2 regions of the Acetoanaerobium noterae genome follow, and region 2 is predicted to be linked to the other one. Evidence: predicted binding sites of a transcription regulator. Region 2 holds the regulator's gene; the other holds the start of a gene.
The links. The regulator HrcA, encoded in region 2, represses chaperone genes, less so after heat shock. The targets are predictions, from matches to a motif close to TTAGCACTCNNNNNNNNNGAGTGCTAA.

Region 1 (11,402 bases), 240 kb from region 2:
AACGCCTCTTCCAAAAGGATATTCTAGCTCATATTTCTTCCATGCTTCATTAGAATTTTCTTGAAGTAAAAGCTGAGAGCCATAAAATGAAATAAAAGAAAAATCCTTATCCTCGCCTTCGTAAGTTTTTTCAAAGCCTAAAACATCACAGTAAAAAGAAAGGCTTTCTTTAATAGATGTTACAGTGATTTCAGGTATCAGTCTGTTATAGGTCATAAACTCCTCCTAGTTATAAAAAAATAAATTATACTCTAATTATAATGTATTTAATAATAAATGGATAAAATTTTTGTTTGAGCACCCCAGGCATAATCTGCGCCAAAGGCATCCACTATAAATGAAATAGGAACCATAGTTCTATTATTTAATATTATAGGAGCTGTATCTATACTTACATTCTCGCTATCAACACTTGCAACAGCACTATTTATTGTAAGCTTTACTGATTTTGGGCCGCGTGCCAAGGTAACAGATTTTTCTGCTTGATTCCAGTTTACTTCATAATCAAAATTCGAAGCTATTGTTGAAATAGGAACTAACATTCTATTGTTTATTATTACAGGTTTTTGTTCCAAAACTATTTGCTCGCTATTGATATAAAGTTTGATATCATCTGAAAGCTCTGTTATATTGTTCCAATTGACACTAGATTCTGCTACATATTTATAGGGATAAGTGACAGGAGCTGTTTTGTTCATAGCACCAGTAAAGAAAAAAGATTCTCCTGGTTCAAAGCTTATAGCTTTTAAATCATCTATCTCAAAAGTTCCTTGAGCAATTAGCTCATCATTCATACTTTTCAAAACTACATCGATATCATTAAACCCATTTATATTTGTATTGCCTAGGTTGTAAACTATAGCTTGAATTATTACACTTTCCTCATCCTCGTAAATATCATTGACTTTAAAATTTACATCTACGATTGGAGACTGTGCATAGCTAGGATTTAGTCCAAACAAACAAGAAAATATAACTGAAGTTATTATAATATATTTTTTTAACATAATTACTACTCCTTTAAAAATAAAATGAATGGTGAATAAAATCAAAAACAATGTAGGTTTCATCGTAGCCTTCATTATACTATAAAAATACTAATATAGAATAGCTTGGATAGTTAAAAGTGCAAATTGTGATATAATTGAAATCAAAATTAAAGATATATTCCGAATAAGTTTAACTGCAGGAGATGATAAAAATGGAAGCAACAAAAAGAAGACTGGAGATAGAAAAAAGATTAGTAGATAGCGACATTTATTTAAGTGGCTCAGAGCTAGCTAAGGAATTTAAAGTTAGCAGACAAGTAATAGTTCAAGATATTGCAATACTAAGGGCTAAAGGTATTCCAATACTTGCTACCCCTCAGGGCTATATCATTTCAAAAATAAATGAAGAAGGCTATAGAAAGGTAATTGCGTCAAAGCATGATACCTTGGAAGATTTAGAGGAAGAGCTAAAAATAATTATTGATAATGGCGGAAAGATATTAGATGTAATTATAGAGCATGATATATACGGCGATATTAGAGTTGATTTAGGTATTTCATCTAGAAAGGAGCTTAAAAATTTTATTGCAAAGCTCTCAACTGGAAACTCAAAGCCATTGTCGGCAATAACTGATGGAGTTCATTTTCACACTATAGAAGTAAATAAAAAAGATGATATGACAGACATCTTAAAAGAGCTAGATGAAAAAGGATACTTGATTGCAGAGCAATAAAATAGTATACTTGTTTAGTAGCTGACAAGACAGGTGTTTTACATATGAAAAGAGGTGTATAGTGTGAAAAATTATTTGATTAAAACCCTCAACGGAATGGCTCTAGGATTGTTTTCATCGCTTATTATTGGACTTATACTCAAACAAATAGGAGATTTAAGCTCTATAGAGCAGCTATCTTTATTCGGTAGAACTGCACAGTTTATGATGGGACCAGCTATTGGAGCAGCAGTAGCTCATGCCATAGGTGCAGGGCCTCTTGTGATTTTTGCTTCACTTGTAACTGGAGCAATGGGAGCAGGCACTGTAAAGTTCGTAGAGGGAGTCGCGACTATAGGAATAGGTGAGCCTATGGGGGCATTTGTAGCAGCTCTTATAGGAGCAGAAATAGGAAAAAGAATTACAGGAAAAACAAAAGTTGACATAGTGCTAGTACCAGCTATAACTATTATAGTAGGGAGCTTGGCAGGGATATTTATAGCACCTTTTGTAGCTATGATGATGAAGGCGATAGGGTCTTTGCTAAATAGAGCAACCGAGCTTCAGCCTATACCTATGGGAATAGTACTTGCAGTATTTATGGGTATGATTCTAACTCTTCCGATAAGCTCAGCGGCACTGTCTATTGCGTTAGGATTAGAAGGCTTGGCAGCGGGGGCTGCGCTTACTGGCTGTTGCTGCCAGATGATTGGTTTTGCAGTTATGTCTTATAAAGAAAACAAAGTAGGTGGGTTAATTTCTCAGGGATTAGGGACATCGATGCTTCAGATACCTAATATAATAAAAAATCCTCTTATTTGGATACCGCCTACATTAGCAAGTGCGCTACTAGGACCTATTTCAACTACAGTTTTCAAAATGAAAGCTGATAGCGTTGGAGCAGGTATGGGAACCAGTGGACTAGTAGGTCAGTTTTCAACATATTCAGTTATGGGAAATGAAGCGTTTATAGGAATAGCCTTACTTCATTTTTTACTTCCAGCTGTACTTAGCTATGCGATTTCTATGTACATGAGAAAAAAAGGATATATCAAAGAAAATGACCTGCTGCTACAGAATAAGTAAGATTAATATATAATAAAAATTATGGTTGTATATTATACAAATTTGATTGACTTTTGTTTGTGAATCTGTTAACTTATGTAGGAATATATATTTTTTTACATATTGGAGGGAAGTATGCAAAACAATCAAATTATTGAAAACAAAGTAGTTACTGCAGATCCTACGGCATTAGGTCAGTTTGGTCTAGCAATGGTAACTCTAGTAGCAGCATCACAAAAGCTAGGATTAACTGAAGGAACTGCTCTTGTAATACCATGGGCTATTTTCTTAGGAGCCTGCGCACAGCTTTTTGCTTCATTTAAAGATGCTCAAAAGAACAACATTTTCGGAACTACAGTTTTTGGAGCTTACGGGTTTTTCTGGCTAGGAGTAGCTATGACTTGGATGATTCAAAACGGAGTGTTTGGAGAAGCTATGGCAGCAAAAGCAGATGTTCGTCAGCTAGGAGTCGCATTTATAGGATACTTTATATTTAGTATGGGAGCTACACTTGTAGCTGCTGAAACAAACAAGCACTTATTCATTGTTATGTGTTTTATCGACTTACTTTTCCTAGGTCTGTTCTGCTCAGTTCTTGGAATAATGGAGCATGAAATGCATTTACTAGCAGCTTATTCAGAGCTTATTATTTCATTACTTGCTTTCTATGGAGCTATAGCACATTTAGCAAACAACCATTTTGGAAGAGTTTTCCTTCCACTTGGAAAGCCATTTGGAATATTTAAAAAGTAATTAAAGCATGTAAATACTCAAGGCGACTTGGGTATTTATTTTGCAAAAATTTCAATAACTTAATTAAGGTTTAAAAAATTTATCAAATTAGTATAAATTTTACATCCTAAGTATTTGACAGAATTAGTTTTAGGTTGTAATATTTTGTTATATAGGAATGAATTTAAATGCATATTTATGCATAGATTGGGGTAGTTTTGTATGAAGATAACACAAGAGTCAGATTATGCGCTTAGGATAGTACAATACTTGGCAAATCAAGAAGAGAGCAGAGTAGGTGCGTCAATAATTGCAAAAGAACAGGATGTACCCCTTAGATTTGCGCTTAAAATTCTTAGAAAACTAAACGCGGCAGGTATAACAAAAGCTTATAGAGGAGTCTCAGGGGGCTATGCTCTGACAAAGGAGCCTGGTGAAATATCTTATAAGGAAGTAATAGAGGCTATCGAAGGCGATATTTACTTAAATAGATGTCTTGCAAATAAAACAAATTGTACTAGAGATGCAGCTGATAAATGCTCTATACATAAAAAACTTTTAGGAATCCAAAAATTTTTAGACGAAGAACTAGGAAAAGCTAGATTCTAATTACATATTTTAAAACTAAAAAGCTCTTTTCGAGCTTTTTTTTACTTTTTATATTAATTCAGCTAGGTTTGGGTATTAATGGCTTAGAGTTTGGTATGAGAGGGGATTAGTTTATGGATACAGTTCTAAAAGAAAAAATAAATTTAGGAATAAGTGCTTGTATGTATGGGTGCAAGGTGAGATATAATAAAAAAGGCTGGAATATGTCAGAGCTTTTTGGAAGAGATCAGACTTCATTTATTTGGCATCCTGTGTGTCCAGAGAGTTTATCTGGAATGGGAATTCCTAGAAGTCCCATCAGAGTTATAGGAGAAAGTGGAAGAGCTGTGCTAGAGGGAAATTCAAAAATTAAAAATAGGGAAGGCAAAGATGTTACTGATATGCTCATAAAAGGCTGCAATGCCAGTATAGAAGCTCTTGAAAGAGCAAATGTTTTTGCTTTTGTATATATGGAAGGCAGTCCATCATGTGGAGTATATAGAACTACACTCAAAAACAACCGCATGGGAAAACCACCAGGAGTTTTTGGAGCTATGCTACTTGACAGAGACTTTTTCCTTATACCTGCAAATGACCTTCAAAGTCCAGTTAGAAGATGGGACTGGAAGAGAAGACTCTATGCTTTTGCTTGGGCAAAGGAAGTAGATATAAATAGTAAGGATGATTTGTTTCAGTTCTGGCATATAGTCAAGTTTTTGTGTCAGGAAATTGATGAAAAAACTGCTAGAGAAATAGGAAAAAGGCTAGCCGAGCTTCCAAAAGGATTTGATAAAGAGTCAGCTGAAACCTTAAGACACGAAGTAATGATGATATTAAGGCAGCCTTCTAGCTTAGAGAAAATCAAAAATAGACTTTGGAAGCACTATATGTATTTTAAAAGAAAAACAGGGGTAGAGCTTGAAAATGTAATGGAGCCTACTGATATGAGAAATATGAATCACATTGCAGATGAGCTTATGCTCATGGAAAAAACATCATTTAGTACAGAGGTGCTTTTTGGAGCAGCTCCTATACTATACAGAGGAAGATAAAATGACATAAGAGAGGAAAGAATCTATGGATAACGTTTTATTAGCATTTGGACTTACAGTTTTTGCTGGATTATCCACTGGGATAGGAAGTGCTATTGCTTTTTTTGCAAAGACAACTAGCAAGAAGTTCTTATCTATATCACTTGGTTTTTCAGCTGGAGTTATGATTTATGTATCTATGATTGAAATATTTTTTAAGGCTCAGGATTCTCTCATAGCTGCTCTTGGAGAAAAAAATGGAAGCTGGACTACTATTGCAGGTTTTTTTGGTGGGATGGCAGTTATAGCTCTAATAGATAAAATGATACCTTCTCATGAAAATCCCCATGAGGTTAGAAATGTAGAGGATATGCAAATTCAAAATGAACCTGAAGATGTAAGAGAGTATTGTCAAAAAATAGCTAACAAGGATAAAAGCGAAAAGATAAACGCAAGCAGAGAATTACAAGCAGAGGAATATGATGAAAAGGATAAGCAAAAGCTTATGAGAATGGGTGTATTCACTGCACTTGCAATCACTATACACAACTTTCCAGAAGGACTTGCTACCTTTGCATCAGCACTCCATGATCCTTCACTTGGTATAGCAATTGCAATAGCAGTAGCTATTCACAATATTCCAGAAGGAATAGCTGTGTCAGTGCCGATTTATTTTGCTACTGGAAGTAAGAAAAAAGCATTTATGTATTCTTTTTTATCAGGGCTTTCAGAGCCAGTAGGAGCTATAGTTGGCTATACGATTCTTAGACCATTTTTTAATGATGTGACCTTTGGTATTTTGTTTGCAGCTGTAGCTGGAATTATGGTATTTATTTCATTTGACGAGCTATTGCCTTCAGCTAGAGAGTATGGAGAGCATCACCTTTCTATATATGGATTAATCGGAGGGATGGCAGTTATGGCTGTCAGCCTTGTGTTATTCATGTAAAAAAATATCCTCTTAATGTGTAACCTATGTTACCGCGAATATTAGAATTATTCATTAGAATATGATTTATAGAGTATGAAATTCAAAGCGAAAACCATTAGGAGGATATTATGATTAGAAAGATAATAACTATAGATGAAGAAAAATGTAATGGATGCGGACTATGCGTAGATGCTTGCCATGAAGGTGCAATAGTGATGATAGATGGCAAAGCAAAGCTTATTTCAGATGAATACTGCGATGGACTAGGAGACTGCTTGCCAGAATGTCCTACTGGAGCTATTAAGCTTGAGGACAAAGAGGCTATGCCATTTAATAAAGAGCTAGTAGAAAAGAGAATGGCTGAAATCAAAGAGCAAAAAGAAAAGGAAAAAGAGAAAAAGCCTTTATTCCTAGCCGATATGCCTCCGATGTTTGCAAATGTTCATGGAAGTGGAGACTCTCAGCTGAAAACTTGGCCAGTTCAGATTAAACTAATGAATACTAAAGCAGGATGCCTAAAGGACGCACATCTTTTAGTAGCGGCCGACTGCACAGCTTATGCTTATTCTAAATTCCATGAAGAGTTTATCAAAGATAGAGTAGTTCTTATAGGCTGCCCAAAGCTAGATGACAATGAATTTTATATAGAAAAGCTAACTGAGATATTTAAGTCTAACGATTTAAAAAGCATTACAGTAGTAAAAATGGAAGTGCCTTGCTGTAACGGAATGACCTACGCTGTAAAGCAAGCTATGCTTAAGTCGGAAAAAATTGTACCATATAACGAAGTTACTATTACTACTGAAGGAAATATCCTATAAATCAAATAATAAATTTCAAAATCCGTTTTATTTAATAAACGGGTTTTGTTTTTTTGAACTAAGTTATTGACAAATCTATTTTTTTTGGTAAATTATAGTTAGCACTCGAATTAAGTGAGTGCTAACTATAACGAAAAATCTTAAATATAAATATCATATGAAAGGGAGTTATATGAATGGCAAAAAAGGAATTTAAAGCGGAATCCAAACGTCTGCTTGATTTGATGATTAATTCTATTTACACCCACAAAGAAATATTTTTAAGAGAGTTAATTTCAAATTCTAGCGATGCTATAGACAAGATATACTACAAAGCTCTTACTGATGATAACATCAGTTTTTCAAAGGATGACTATTTTATCAAAATCGAAGCTGATAAGGATAATAGAATCCTAAAAATAAGTGATACTGGAATTGGTATGACAAAAGATGAGTTAGAGGAAAACCTTGGAGTAATAGCAAAAAGTGGCTCATTTGCATTTAAAAAAGAGAATGAAATTAAAGATGGATTTGATATTATAGGCCAGTTTGGAGTAGGATTTTACTCTGCGTTTATGGTTGCTGACAAAGTAACTGTAATTAGTAAAGCTCTAGGTGAAGAAAAGGGCTACAAATGGGAATCAACTGGAGCAGAAGGCTACACTATAGAAGACGCTGATAAGGCTGAAGTAGGAACTGAAATTATTCTTCAGATCAAGCCAAATACAGAAGATGAGAGCTATGACGACTATCTTAATGAATATAGACTTCGCTCTATTGTTAAGAAATATTCTGATTTTGTGAGATATCCTATAAAAATGGATATGAAAACAAGCAAGCTAAAAGAAGGCAGTGAAGAAGAATTTGAAGAGGTAGTAGAAGAAGAGACTCTAAACAGCATGGTGCCACTATGGAGAAAAAATAAAAGTGAGCTTACTAAAGAAGACTACGAAAACTTTTACTCAGAAAAGCATTATGGATTTGATAAGCCTCTAAAGTACGTTCATATCAGTGCTGATGGAGCTGTAAGATATAATGCTATACTATATATCCCAGAAAAAATGCCATTTGATTTTTACACCAAGGAATATGAAAAAGGCTTGGAGCTGTATTCTAGTGGAGTAATGATAATGAACAAATGCTCTGACCTGCTTCCAGATTATTTCAGCTTTGTAAAAGGCATGGTGGATTCAGAGGATTTATCTCTAAATATCTCTAGAGAGCTTTTACAGCATGATAGACAGCTTAAGCTAATAGCTAAGAAAATCAAAGATAAAGTAAAAAGTGAGCTACTTAGCCTACTTAAAAATGACAGAGAAAACTATGAAGAGTTTTTCAAAAACTTTGGAAGACAATTAAAATATGGAATCTACAGCAACTATGGAATGGAAAAAGAAGTACTTCAAGATTTGCTTATGTTCTACTCTTCTACTGAAAAGAAGATGGTTACTCTTGATGAGTATGTAGAGCGTATGAAAGAAGATCAAAAATACATCTACTACGCAGCAGGAGAATCAAACGATAGACTTGATAAGCTTCCTCAGACTGAGCTTCTAACTGATAAAGGCTATGAAATTCTTTACTTTACAGATGAGGTTGATGAATTTGCAATCAAAATGCTAATGTCATATAAAGAAAAAGAGTTTAGGTCTGTATCTAGCAAGGATTTAGGAATAGATATGGAAGAAGAAAACAAAAAAACAGAGGAAATAAAAGAAGAAAATAAAGACCTATTTACATTTATGAAAGAAGCTCTAGAAGGAAAAGTTACTGATGTTAGACCGTCTGTAAGATTAAAAAATCATCCAGTTTGTCTATCTGCTGATGGAGAGCTAAGCATTGAGATGGAAAAAATCTTAAGCGCTATGCCAAATGCTGAAGGAGCAAAGGCTGAAAAGGTATTAGAATTAAATATAAATCACGAAATATTCGAAAGCTTAAAAGCAGCTTTTGAAAATGATAAAGAAAAACTTAAAATGTATACAAATCTTCTTTACAATCAAGCTCTATTAATTGAGGGGCTAAGCATAACAGATCCTGTAGAATTTACGAACAATATCTGTAAGCTAATGTCATAAACTATAAACTATCAAAATTAACAAAGGCCCCAGCAAAATCTGCAGGGGTCTTTAATATACAGCAAATTAAAACTGTCTCATTATAATTCCAAGTATTAAAAGATGAGCTGGATAAAATACATAATATACCCATCGTGGAAGCATATTTGGAGCTACGTCCTTAAATCGCTTGATGATTGGAACAGTAAGTAAGGAAGCGCTTTGAACTATCATAGTAGAAACATTAATAAGTAAAGGCAGAATGTATATGAGCTTAGGGTAGATGGACTTTTCTTCAATAGAAAAGTTATAAAAGACTAGAACCATTGCTACTCCATACATCATATAGTCAGTTCTCAAAAAGAAAGCTACTAATATCATAGCTACTACTCCAAGATAACTAAGAGCTACATTTTTTCTGTCGTTTTTATATTCCTTTGCTTGGTTTATAAATTTAATAGCCATAAGCGCGAAGCAAAAAGTAAATCCGATATTTAGCCCTGGATGACCTATAATTGCTGGATTTGCAAAGAAAGTAACCCCAGGTAAAAATGATTTAAATGAAAGCTCAAGTAGTGACATATCAGCCATGCTTACTGAAGGTGACGAGTAAACAAATGGAATTTGTGAAATAAAGGCAAAAATGAGCATTCTAGATATATAAATATCTAAATCCCTTGTTCTTTTGGCCCCAGTTGCAACCATATAGGCAAATATTGGAAAAGATAACCTTCCTATAATGCGCAGGAAAAAAAACTGAGGGAGTAACTTAGCACCGATATGGTCGATTAGCATAACTACAAGTGCGATGAATTTTAGCATGATATCCTCCTAGGCTTCTAATTCATAGCTATATGAATATATATCATATTTATTATGAATATAGTTTAATGTTTTCCAGATGTCTTCTTCATTCTGACCAAAGGTAAGAATATAAATTTTGATGCTCATGTGGTTTGTTTCATCAGAGCGTCTGCTTTCTATTCCTCTAATAGTAATATTTTTGTTTTCAACAGATGATCTAAAGCTTTTTATAACTTCCTCTTCCTGAGCATCATTGCATTGAAGCTTTATTTTATAGTTGAACTCTGTATCTCTATTGCCGTATTTGCTATGCTCTACTCTTATCGCAAGAGGCTTTAGAAATATATTAGCACCTAGAATAAAAGCAGTCCCTACAAAGGCATAGTTTATATATCCTTGACTGATAAGCAGACCAAGAGCCGCAGAGCACCAAAGTGTGGCAGCAGTGTTTAATCCTCTAATGCTAAAGCCATCTCTGATTATAACTCCTCCGCCAAGAAAACCAATTCCAGATATGACCTGTGAGGCTAATCTTGCCTGTTCATTTGCAGAGTCATGCATGGCAAAGGATAAAAATAAAAATGAGCCCATACAGACTAAAACATTTGTAACTACTGCTGACATCTTGTGCCGTAGCTGTCTTTCTAAACCTATAATTAATCCGCAGAGAAAAGCTATAAATAGTCGCTGGATGAATATATCTATAGGCATAGTAACCTCCATTCGTACTAATTTTTTATAATTATCATTATACTACTTTAGTTATGATATCAGTTGTTTTTAAACTATTTATGATTTATAAATTTATCTGTTAATAAGCGTTTTTTATTTATGTTACTTTTATTTATATCTTAAATTATAGCTAAGTGCAATTGATTAATTCTAATTATTGGGTATTAATAAGATGTAAAATCAATATAATAGTACTTTTAAACCTTATATCCTATTTAGAAAAAATTTATGGATAATATATTGCGTTTAATAAACAAAAATGTTATAATTAAACAAAAGTTATATTAATAAACAAAAGTTTAATTTTGTAAGTTGGAGAAGGATTGGAGGTTGGCATGACTTCTAGAGAAAGAGAAATACTGGAAATACTAAAAAAAGAACCCATGATAGCTCAGCAAGCCCTAGCAGATAGACTGAAGCTTAACAGGTCATCGGTGGCTGTGCACATAGCGAATCTTATGAAAAAGGGCTATATTATGGGAAAAGGCTATATAGTGAGCGAAGAAAAAAAAGTCACTGTAATTGGAGGCTCAAACATAGATCTTCAAGGATTTCCAAATGAAAGCTTAAAGCTATACGATTCAAACCCAGGAAAGATTGAAACATCGCTCGGTGGAGTAGGTAGGAACATATCAGAAAACCTAGCAAAGCTCGATATTCCAGTGAGACTCATATCTGCAGTAGGCAATGACTTTTACGGACAAAAGCTCATAAAAGAAAGCGAAGATATGGGTATAGATATGAAAAGCTCCTTGATATCTGATAGCTATCCTACATCGATGTATTTATCTATAATGGATGAGCAAAATGACATGCGAGTTGCTATATCTCAAATGGAAATATACGAGCTAATAGATGAGACCTTCATTCAGGAAAATCAGCTGCTTTTAAAAAATGCCAATATAATCGTACTGGACACCAACATTCCTAAAAAAACTATAGATTATATTGGGATGAATT
Region 2 (11,402 bases):
CAGATGACAAGACAGCAGGAAAGTCACTGGCATATTTTAAATATCAAATTTATAAAAGGAAGGCGAACCATGAAAGAAAACATACTTGAGCTAATAAAAAAACAGAAGCTTGAAGAGGATTGTGTAATTTTGGCGCATCATTATCAAATGCCTGAAATCAAGCAGGTAGCTGATTACATAGGAGATTCATATTATTTGAGTGCTTTGATAAGTAAGCTTAAAACACCTAAGATTTATTTCTGCGGAGTTAGATTTATGGCTGAAACAGCTAAAATATTATCGCCAGATAAAACAGTAATACTTGCTAATCCTGATGCTGGTTGTCCTATGGCCGATATGGTTTCACTTGATGACTTGATTGAGTTTAAGGAAAATAATCCCAACCATCTTATTGTTTCCTATGTAAATACAAGTGCTGATATAAAAGCTCAAAGCGATATTTGTGTTACATCTTCCGTAGCTCTTAATATAATGAACACTGTAAAGGATAAAGAAATTTTATTTTTGCCAGATAGAAATTTAGGGAGATATATCAAGGAGAAGACTAAAAATGAAAATGTTACTCTTTGGGAGGGCTTTTGTCCAATTCATGAAAGAGCAGAGCTAGAGGATATGAATGCTTTAAAATCTAAGCAGCCCGATGCTGTGGTGCTTATTCATCCAGAATGCAAATGGGAGCTGGTGGAGCAAGCAGATTTCGTAGGTTCCACAACTGAAATTATGGATTTTGTAAGTAAATCTGACAAATCAAAATTTATTATAGGCACGGAGCTAGGTGTGCTTGAGTCTTTACAGAAGCAGCATCCTGAAAAAGAATTTTTCTTGTTATACGATGAATTTGTATGTAAAAATATGAAAAAAACAACTGCTCAAGATTTACTTAATGCTATGCAAGGAAAAGGTGGAGAAGCAATAAAGCTAGATGAAGATGTTATGGTGAAAGCTTCTAAAAGTCTTTATGAAATGATTAAAAGGAGTTCGAAATGAAATACGATGTTTTGATTATTGGAGCTGGAATAGCAGGACTTTATACAGCTTTGTCACTTCCTTCAAACCTAAAAGTGCTAGTCCTATCAAAGGATGAGATAAATAATTGTAACACTTATAGAGCGCAAGGTGGTATAGCTTGCGTTTGGGATGAAGATGATGATTTTGAAATCCATATGGAAGATAGTCTTAAGGCTGGAAATGGAAAAAATAATAAAAAAATGCTAGAAATTATGGTTAGTGAAGGACCGGAAAATATCCAGAACTTAATTGATTATGGTGTGGATTTTGATAAAAACGAAAGAGGGTATGATCTGACGTTAGAAGGAGGACATACAAAAAGAAGGATACTGCACTATAAGGACACTACTGGAAAAAGAGTTATTGAAGTGTTGGCTCAAAATGCTTTTAAGAAAAATAATATAGAAATTAATGAAAGAACTATGGCAGTGGATATTGCCAAATCCAGGAATGGCTTTTTAACCACTGTTTTAGATGAAAATGAGGAGCCTATGTACATAGAATCAGATTTTACTGTGATTGCCTCTGGAGGCATAGGAAGGCTCTATAAATATACTACGAATGCATCTATCGCTAGTGGAGATGGAATAACTCTAGCTAGTAAAGCCGGAGCAAAGCTAAAGCATATGGATTTGATTCAATTTCATCCTACAGGACTATATGAAAACAGCGGGGATAGATTTCTTATTTCTGAATCGGTTAGAGGAGAAGGGGGAATCTTAAGAAATAACAAAAAAGAAGCCTTTATGCATTTATATCATGAAATGGCTGATCTAGCTCCTAGAGATGTAGTATCAAAATCAATGCTTAAGGAAATGAAAAATTCTAATTCAAACTATTTATATTTAGATGTAACAGCAAAGCCTAAAGAGTACCTAGAAAATAGATTTCCACATATATATAAAAGCTGTAAAAACAGAAAGCTAAGCATGGAAAAGGATTTTATTCCAGTAAGTCCCTGCCAGCATTACTTTATGGGAGGGATTGAAGTAGATGAATTTGGAAGTACAACTGTAGATAACCTGTATGCGACTGGAGAATGTGCTTGTACTGAAGTTCATGGCAATAATAGATTAGCAAGTAATTCGTTATTAGAAGCCTTAGTATTTTCAAAAAGAGTGGCTAAATCTATTGAAGGCAAGTACAGCAGATTAGAAAATACAGACATAAAATCTAATATTAAAGTAGAGGCTAGGATTCATGATAATTATGGTTTACAAGGCTTAAGCTATAATGAAAAAAAACATTTAGAATTAAGTGAAATAGAAAGCTTAAAAAATAAAGTTCGAGAGATAATGCAAAATAGCTTTTTTGTAAATTTTAATATTGATTATGCGGAAAAAAATATTGAAGCTATTAATGAGCTTAAGTTTGAATTAAATTTATATAAAAATAATAATAAAAATTTCTATGAGCTTGTATCATTAGCAGAAGTATCCAATATTATTTTAAAGGAGAAATTAAAAAATGCTAGAGTTTCAAATTGATCAACTGGTTAAAATGTGGCTAGAGGAAGATATTAATAATATTGACCTTGCTAGTAGTGTGATTTTTGATGAGGAGCATAAAAGTAAGGGTAAGTTTATGGCTAAGGAAGATGGAGTAATTTGCGGGTGGGATATAGTAAGAAGAGTTTTTGAGCTTCTTAAGTATGAAGGTGAGCTGAAGGTTTTAAAATCAGATGGGGCAAGCGTTCTAAAGGGTGAATGCATAGCTGAGCTTTATGGCCGGACAAAATCTCTTTTGATGGGCGAAAGAGTTGCTCTTAATATCTTGTCTCATCTTAGTGGGATTTCAACTAAAACAAATAAGGCAGTAAGCGTGCTTTCTAGAGGAAATACAAAGCTTTTAGATACGAGAAAAACAACGCCAGGGCTTAGAATACTCGAAAAATATGCTGTTAGGACTGGTGGTGGAGTAAACCACAGATACAATCTTTCGCAAGCTGTAATGATTAAGGATAATCATATAAAGGCATCTGGAGGCATAACAAATGCCTATGATAAAGTAAAATCTAAGTCAGGACCAATGACAGCTATAGAAATAGAGGTTAAAAATATTGAAGAGCTAAAAGAAGCTATTATGCTTAAGCCAAACTTAATACTACTTGATAATATGAATGATAATCAGCTTAGAGAGTGCGTAAACTTATGCAATGGTTTAGTGCCGCTTGAAGCTTCAGGAAATATGACCTTAGAGCGCCTAGACGAAATTAAAGACATAGGCCTTGATTATATATCGATGGGGGAGCTGACTCATTCAGTCAAAGCGCTTGATATATCGATGAAATTAATATAGAAAAATTATAAGTCCAGTTTAAGCTAAAATGTACAAATTAATTCTTACATTTTAGCTTAAACTGGACTTTTTTTAATTAAACTTTCTAATTTACTACTTTTTATGTAAAATAATAACACTAGATTCATAAGCTTCATTTTAAACTTAATTACTTTCTTCTTTTCAAATTTAGACTTTTTTGGTACAATTAAATGTAATATCTATATATTCTAAAAAAACGATATAAGAGGTGAGCTATGAACAAAAATATTAAGATTTTGGTAATAGTCCTTGTAATAGGAGCGTTGGCAGCTATTTATTTCAATAAAAATCTCTCAGATTCAAGTGGAAATACTCAAACAGATAAATCTGAGATAAATGCTACACAAACTGAGGAAAGCTATGAAACGACAACAAATGAATACTATGATTTAGCAATAGAAAATGGTTACCCTACATTTTTAGAATTTACAACTTCAACTTGCCCAGCCTGTAAGTATATGGAGCCTACAATAGAAGAAGCCAAGATAAAATTTAAAGGGAAAGCAAACGTAGTTGTTGTAAATTTAGATCTTCAGGAAAATGCTCATTTGGCGATGGCGTATAATGTAAGAGTAGTTCCTACCTTAGTGTTTTTAGATAATGATGCAGTAATTAAATCGAGAACTGAAGGTGTAACTACACTTGATGATATAGAAAAAATGCTTAAAGAAGCAGGTATGCAGTAATGGATGCTGTACTTCAAATGTTTTCTGCATTTATGCTAGAGCATATCTATATGGCTGTTCCGATAGCTTTTTTAGCGGGTGTCATATCAGCTTTTAGTCCGTGTGTACTCACAACAATTCCTTTGGTTATAGGATATATGGGTAATAGTAAAATATCGGATAGAAAAAAAGGGCTATTATATTCTCTGGTATTTACTTTAGGTTTAAGTATCACATTTATTGCATTAGGATTTTTGACAGCTTATGTAGGAATGATTTTTTCTGGATATGGGAAGCTTATATATCTAGTGCTAGCCTTTATTATGATAGGAAGTAGTTTGAATATACTTGGGATTATAAATTTCAAAAAACAGGAAAATGCTTGTAGTATAGAAGAAAAGCCTGTGAGAAAAGGCTTGTTTGGCATATTTACCTTAGGTTTATTTGGTGGATTTGCAGCTTCGCCTTGTGCTACTCCTGTACTTGCAGCTATTCTTTCTTTTGTAGCAAGCAGAGGAAATCCAGTGCTAGGAGTTTTTATGCTGATGGCTTACAGCATAGGAAATAGTATACTTGTGATTCTTGCTGGAGTTTCGGTATCTACTTTAAATAGCCTTGTTACACAGCCCAAATATATAAAGCTTGCGAACAATTTAAAAAATATTTTGGCTGTTTTTATATTATTTGCTGGATTATATGTGTTTTACCTAGCAGTATAGTTAATTAAGTATATGACTATAGATAAATAGCAGTCAATAATTTCATTTTTATACTATAAGATGTATTGTATTAAACAAAAAGGAAGTTGCTCTCAGTTACTACAAAAGCACTTCCTTTTTTGTTTAATATAAAAATTTTAGTTTAAGATAATAATGTTAAAAAAGCATAATTACTAAGCTCAAAGCCTTTTAATGTAAGACTTACTTTGGAAGCATCATAAATTAAAAGACCTTCATTTAAGAGTTTATCTAATTTGGGCTTGTAACTTGCTAAAAAATTTATGCTAAATCTTGAATTTATATCTTCAAAATTAATGCCTTCCTTCATTCGGAGCCTTAAAAATATCCATTCTTCAAAGGCCATAGTATCATCAATGAGCTCTGTGCTTTCTATTGGCAAACTATTTTTTGATAGTAAATCGATGTATTCTTCTATGCTACTGGTATTAGAATATCTGCTGTTATCGAAAAAAGAATGTGAAGAAACTCCAAAACCCAAATAAGGCTTGACTTTCCAGTAAGTTATATTGTGGCTACACTTTCTGCCCGCAAGAGCAAAATTGGATATTTCATAATGCTCATAGCCAGCTGATGTAAGCATATTTACGGCTAACTCATACATGTTTATATCCTCATCCTCGGTTGGAAAGGTTATCTTGTTTTCCTTATGAAGCTTATATAGCGCAGTACCTTCTTCTAATATAAGAGAGTAGCAGGATATATGATCTGGCTTTAAAGCTAATACTTTTTGAATGGAGGTTTTAAAGGATTCAATAGTTTGATTTGCAATGGCATACATCAAATCTATGTTAATATTACTAATTCCGTGGGCTTTGAGAATATCTATAGATTCTTCAAGATCTTTGAAGCTATGAATTCGGTTTAGTACCTTAAGCTCTATTTCATTTGCTGACTGAAGTCCAAGGCTAACTCTATTGATACCATATTGCTTCATGGCGATAGCTTTTTTTGAAGTAATAGTTTTAGGATTTGCTTCTATAGTATATTCTATATTATTTGAATTGCAATTTAGCTGTAGTATTTCATCTATGCTTTTAATCAGAAGTTCAAATAAATTGTCGCTTAAGCTAGTGGGTGTGCCACCGCCTATGAATATAGTTGAGATTTGATTTTTATCAATTGTAGATTTATACAATAGTAGCTCTTTTAATAAAGCATTTATATAGGGCTCATGAAAAGCAGTGGAATTTGCGAAGGAAACAAAATCACAATAAGAGCATTTGCTAAGACAAAATGGAATATGAAAATATAGACTTAATTTTTCTTTTTCTGGATAATTCATAATTTATTACTCCTCTTTGGTAAAGCTTATTTTAACTTGATATATTATACTCTACAGTATCCAAATAAAAAATAAAATAAATATTAGAAAAATAAATATTAAGATGTTGACAACTCAAAACAGAATAGTTATTATATATTTAGAGTTAGCACTCGAACATAATGAGTGCTAACAAATAAACCAATAATTATTTAATATAGATGTATTTGTTTGATAAAACGAGGTGACAGTATGGCGTCAAACTTAGAGTTGAGCGATAGAAAGCTTAGAATATTACAGTTTATAATTCAAGAATATATAGAGACGGCTGAACCCGTAGGCTCTAGGACTATTTCAAAAAATAAAACATTAGGCGTAAGTGCTGCTACTATAAGAAATGAAATGGCAGACCTTGAAGAAATGGGATTATTATTACAGCCTCATACTTCAGCTGGAAGAATTCCTTCCCATGATGCTTATAGACTGTATGTAGACAAGTTAATGGGTGTTATTGGACTTAATAAAAAAGAAAAGGATGAAATCGAAGGAGCACTTGTTGGGAATATAGAGCAGATACAAGAACTACTTGAGGATTCCTTAGCTCTGCTGACCCAGATAACAAACTATACATCTGTAGCTATCTCACAAAAAGTAGAAAAATCTAAAAAGATAAAGCAATTAAATTTAGTTCATATCGATTCTATGACTGCTGTTTTAATAATGGTTATGGAAGATGGGACTGTGAGAAATAGCAAGTTTAAATTAAGTGTTCCAGTTTCTGAAGAGAAGCTTGAGCTCATATCAAGGACATTAAATGACAATATAAGAGGCAAAATAATTGAAGACTTTGATATGAATTTTATTAATTATATTAAGCATCAAATCAAGGAGTACAATAAGATTTTTGACGATATGTTTACGGTTATGAAATCGAACATGGATAAAAATCTTTCTTTTAATGTACTACTAAATGGAGCTACTAATATTTTTAATTTCCCTGAATTTAGTGATATAGGCAAAGCAAAATCTTTTTTAAATCTTTTAGAGCAGAAAAACGAAGTAGCTAGCCTGCTAGAAGAAAAGGGAATACGAAAAGGCAATGTAAATATAATAATAGGCGATGACTCGATTGATGATGTACTGGGAAGCTGCTCGATTATCACAACAGAGTATGAATACAAAGGAAAAACAATCGGGAAGCTTGGAATAATCGGACCAAAGAGGATGGATTATGACAGAGCTTATTCTGTCATGAATTATATTACTAAACGCCTTAATAAACTTATGAACAATACTTAAATATAGATAGAGGTTATAAGAAAGGAGGATTTGAATTGTCACTTAATGACGAAGTCTTAAAAGAAGATAAAGACACCATAGAGGAAGGACAAGAAAATACAAATACAATGCAAAAGGAGCAGGAAATGACTCAGGATGATATCAGAGAGGTTGATGAACAAGAAGACTTGATAAATGAAGAAGAATCGGCTGAAACAGCTCAAATAGAAAAACTTCAGCAAGAAATTGAAGAAATGAAAGCACTTGCCCAAAGAACTCAGGCAGATTTTATGAACTACAAAAAAAGAGTTGAAAAAGAAAAAAGTGAGCTAACAGTATTTGCAAATGAAAAAATAGTAACTGAGATGCTTACAATTGTAGATAATTTCGAGCGTGCTTTACAAAGTGAAAAAGAAAATTCAGAAACAGCTTTTTTTAAAGGTGTAGAATTAATACTAAAGCAGCTTATGGATACTCTTTATAAATTTGGTTTAGAAGAGATTGATGCTTTGAACCAAGATTTTGATCCTAATTTCCATCATGCAGTAATCCAGGAAGAAGCAGATGAACCTGACAAGGTAATCGATGTGCTTCAAAAAGGATATAAGCTAAAGGATAAGGTAATAAGACCATCAATGGTAAAGGTTAGTAAATAGAAGCTATAAAAATACTTTGTTAAATCAGTAATAGCGATAAAAATTTACGAAATATATTGAGGAGGAAATAATAATGGCAAAAACAATAGGTATAGATTTAGGAACAACAAACTCATGTGTATCAGTTATGGAAGGTGGAGAACCAGTTGTAATTCCAAATGCTGAGGGAATGCGTACGACTCCATCTGTGGTTGCTTTTTCAAAGGATGGAGAAAGAATAGTTGGAGAGCCAGCTAAAAGACAAGCTGTTACAAATCCAGATAGAACTATTGCATCTATCAAAAGAGAAATGGGAAGAGACCATAAGGTTACAATAGATGGAAAAGACTACTCTCCACAAGAGATTTCAGCGATTATTCTTCAAAAATTAAAATCAGATGCTGAGGCATATCTAGGAGATACTGTAACTGAAGCAGTAATTACTGTTCCAGCATACTTTACAGATGCACAAAGACAAGCTACTAAGGATGCCGGAAAAATAGCAGGACTTAATGTCAAAAGAATTATTAACGAGCCTACAGCTGCTTCACTAGCTTATGGACTTGATAAAACTGACCATGAAGAAAAAATACTAGTATTTGACCTTGGTGGAGGAACATTTGACGTATCTATTCTAGAAATCGGAGATGGAACCTTTGAAGTTTTATCGACTAGCGGAAACAATCAACTAGGTGGAGACGATTTTGATGAAGTTTTAGTAAACTATATAGCAGATGAATTTAAAAAGACTGAAGGTGTTGATTTAAGACAAGATAAAATGAGCCATCAAAGACTTAAGGATGCTGCAGAAAAAGCTAAAAAAGAGCTTTCATCTACTTTAAACACAAATGTAAATCTTCCGTTTATCACAGCAACTGCAGAAGGACCTAAGCACCTTAATATGGACATCACTAGAGCTAAATTTGAAGAGCTTACAGCATTCTTAGTAGAAAAAACTATGGAGCCAACTAGAAAAGCTCTTGCTGACTCAGGCTTATCTATATCAGAAATTGATAAAGTAATCTTAGTTGGAGGATCGACTAGAATTCCAGCTGTTCAAGAAGCAATTAAGAAATTTACTGGAAAAGAGCCTCATAAAGGAATTAATCCTGACGAGTGTGTGGCAATAGGCGCGGCTATTCAAGCTGGAGTACTTGCTGGAGATGTTAAAGATGTTTTATTACTTGATGTAACACCTTTATCACTAGGGATAGAGACTTTAGGTGGAGTATTTACTAAAATAATTGAAAGAAATACAACTATTCCTACAAAAAAATCTCAAGTATTTTCTACAGCAGCAGACAATCAAACTGCAGTAGATATACACGTTCTTCAAGGAGAGCGTTCTATGGCAGCAGATAATGTTACTTTAGGTAGATTCCAGCTTATGGATATACCAGCGGCTCCAAGAGGAATTCCTCAAATTGAAGTTACTTTTGATATAGATTCAAATGGTATAGTTCATGTTGGAGCGAAAGATTTAGGAACAGGCAAAGAGCAAAAAATTACTATTACTTCAAGTACTAATCTTTCAGATGAAGAAATAAACAAAAAAGTTAAAGAAGCAGAAATGCATGCTGAAGAAGATAAAAAGAAAAAAGAAAAAATGGAAGCACTTAACCAAGCAGAATCTACAATCTATCAAACTGAAAAAACTATAAAAGATATGGGAGACAAAGTTTCTGCAGCGGAAAAAGAAGCAGTAGAAGCTGCGATTGCTGGATTAAAAGAAGTGAAAGACAAAGCTGATGCGACAGGTGAACAAATCAGAGCAGAAATTGATAAAGTAATGCAAGCAATCCATCCAATTTCACAAAAAATGTATGAGCAGGCTCAGGCAGAGGCTCAGGCTCAGCAAGGAGCAGAGCAACAATCTCAGGCTGGGGACGATGTAGTTGATGCTGATTATGAAGTGGTTGACGAAGACAAATAAAAAGATTAGACTAAATAGCAGACAAAAGAAATTATAGCTTGCAATATTGCAAGCTATAATTTTGTAGCTTAAATATAAAATAGTCGAAACTATAACTATAAATCAGTGATTAATAGGCGGTGAAAGTGTGGAAAAGCGTGATTATTATGAGGTGCTTGGTATCTCAAAAGATGCTTCAGAACAAGAAATAAAAAAAGCATATAGAAAAATGGCAATGAAATATCACCCTGATAAGAACCAAGGGGATAAAGATTCAGAAGAGCATTTTAAAGAAGTAAATGAGGCATACGAAGTTCTTTCAGACCCTCAAAAAAGAAGAACTTATGACCAATTTGGTCATGCTGGCTTCTCAGGTGGAGGCTTTGGACAGGGAGGCTTCTCAGGTGGACAAGGCTTTGGTGGCTTTGAAGATATTTTTGGAGATATTTTTGGAGACATGTTTGGTGGAGGCTTTGGTGGTGCAGGAAGAAGCTCTAGAAAGACAGGACCAAGAAAAGGCGCTGATATGAGACTAAGAATGGAGCTAAAGTTTGAGGAAGCTGCATTTGGAATAGAAAGAGAAATATCACTTCAAAGAGAAGAAGAGTGTGACACCTGTCATGGAAGTGGAGCAAAGCCAGGAACGAGTACTACTACTTGTCCTACTTGTAATGGAACAGGAGAGGTAAGACAAACTACAAGAACTCCTTTTGGCAATATGATTAACGTAGCTCCATGTCCTAACTGTCAAGGAGCAGGTACCATTATAGAACATAAATGTGAAACCTGCTACGGTCAAGGAAGAGTCAAAAAAGCTAAGAAAATCAATGTTAAAATTCCAGCAGGTGTAGATGATGGTGCAACTATTAAAATGTCTGGAGAGGGACAACTAGGCTACAAGGGTGGTCCTAGGGGAGATTTATATATAATCATAAATGTAATCCCTCATAAGCTTTTTGAAAGAGACGGCTACAATGTTTATCTTGAAATGCCGATAACATTTGTGCAGGCAGCACTAGGCGATGAAGTAGAAGTACCGACTTTAGATGGCAAAGTAAAATATAAAATACCTGAAGGAACTCAGTCAGGAACGGTATTTAGGCTTAGAGGCAAGGGGATCCCACATCTAAGAAGCACTCAAAGAGGAGACCAGCTAGTTAAGGTATCTGTTGAAGTTCCTAAGAAATTATCAGAAAAACAAAAAGATTTACTGAGAGACTTTGCTAAAGAAACTGGAACAGAGGTTAATGAGCAAAGCAGAAATTTTTTTGATAAAGTGAGAGATATTTTTAAGTAATTTTTTTAATTATGCCAGACTTTTCTCAGGAGGAAAACAATGAAATGGACTGAAATAAAAGTAAAAACTACAACAGAAGCTGTTGAAGCAGTTGCAAATATTTTTTATGAAATAGGCGCACAAGGTGTTGTAATAGAAGATCCTAATGATTTTTTATATCAGCAAAAAGATGAGCTTTCTTGGGACTATATTGAAGAAGAAGTATTTTTTAATGGTTATGAAGGAGCTATAGTTAAGGCTTATCTTTCTGAAGAAGAAAATGTTCTGGCAAAAATAGAATCAATTAG

Region 1: a site for HrcA is predicted at 6,969-6,995, ahead of htpG (molecular chaperone HtpG). Genes of this name have one in related genera too.

What each region holds. Positions count from the first base shown of each region.
Region 1 is NZ_FUYN01000001.1:576,936-588,337, reverse strand. Features, by position in the region: gene B5X47_RS02970 (bleomycin resistance protein) at 1-216, opposite strand, end outside; gene B5X47_RS02965 (stalk domain-containing protein) at 267-1,007, opposite strand; gene B5X47_RS02960 (transcription repressor NadR) at 1,202-1,723, shown strand; gene B5X47_RS02955 (PTS sugar transporter subunit IIC) at 1,787-2,788, shown strand; gene B5X47_RS02950 (acetate uptake transporter) at 2,903-3,520, shown strand; gene B5X47_RS02945 (RrF2 family transcriptional regulator) at 3,722-4,108, shown strand; gene B5X47_RS02940 (2-thiouracil desulfurase family protein) at 4,222-5,139, shown strand; gene zupT (zinc transporter ZupT) at 5,165-6,067, shown strand; gene B5X47_RS02930 (ATP-binding protein) at 6,178-6,870, shown strand; gene htpG (molecular chaperone HtpG) at 7,047-8,927, shown strand; gene B5X47_RS02920 (TraX family protein) at 8,994-9,728, opposite strand; gene B5X47_RS02915 (MgtC/SapB family protein) at 9,738-10,421, opposite strand; gene B5X47_RS02910 (PfkB family carbohydrate kinase) at 10,778-11,402, shown strand, end outside.
Region 2 is NZ_FUYN01000001.1:339,523-350,924, reverse strand. Features, by position in the region: gene nadA (quinolinate synthase NadA) at 70-987, shown strand; gene B5X47_RS01740 (L-aspartate oxidase) at 984-2,495, shown strand; gene nadC (carboxylating nicotinate-nucleotide diphosphorylase) at 2,476-3,306, shown strand; gene B5X47_RS01730 (thioredoxin family protein) at 3,543-4,013, shown strand; gene B5X47_RS01725 (cytochrome c biogenesis CcdA family protein) at 4,013-4,711, shown strand; gene hemW (radical SAM family heme chaperone HemW) at 4,854-6,014, opposite strand; gene hrcA (heat-inducible transcriptional repressor HrcA) at 6,246-7,292, shown strand; gene grpE (nucleotide exchange factor GrpE) at 7,328-7,927, shown strand; gene dnaK (molecular chaperone DnaK) at 8,001-9,839, shown strand; gene dnaJ (molecular chaperone DnaJ) at 9,967-11,115, shown strand; gene prmA (50S ribosomal protein L11 methyltransferase) at 11,155-11,402, shown strand, end outside.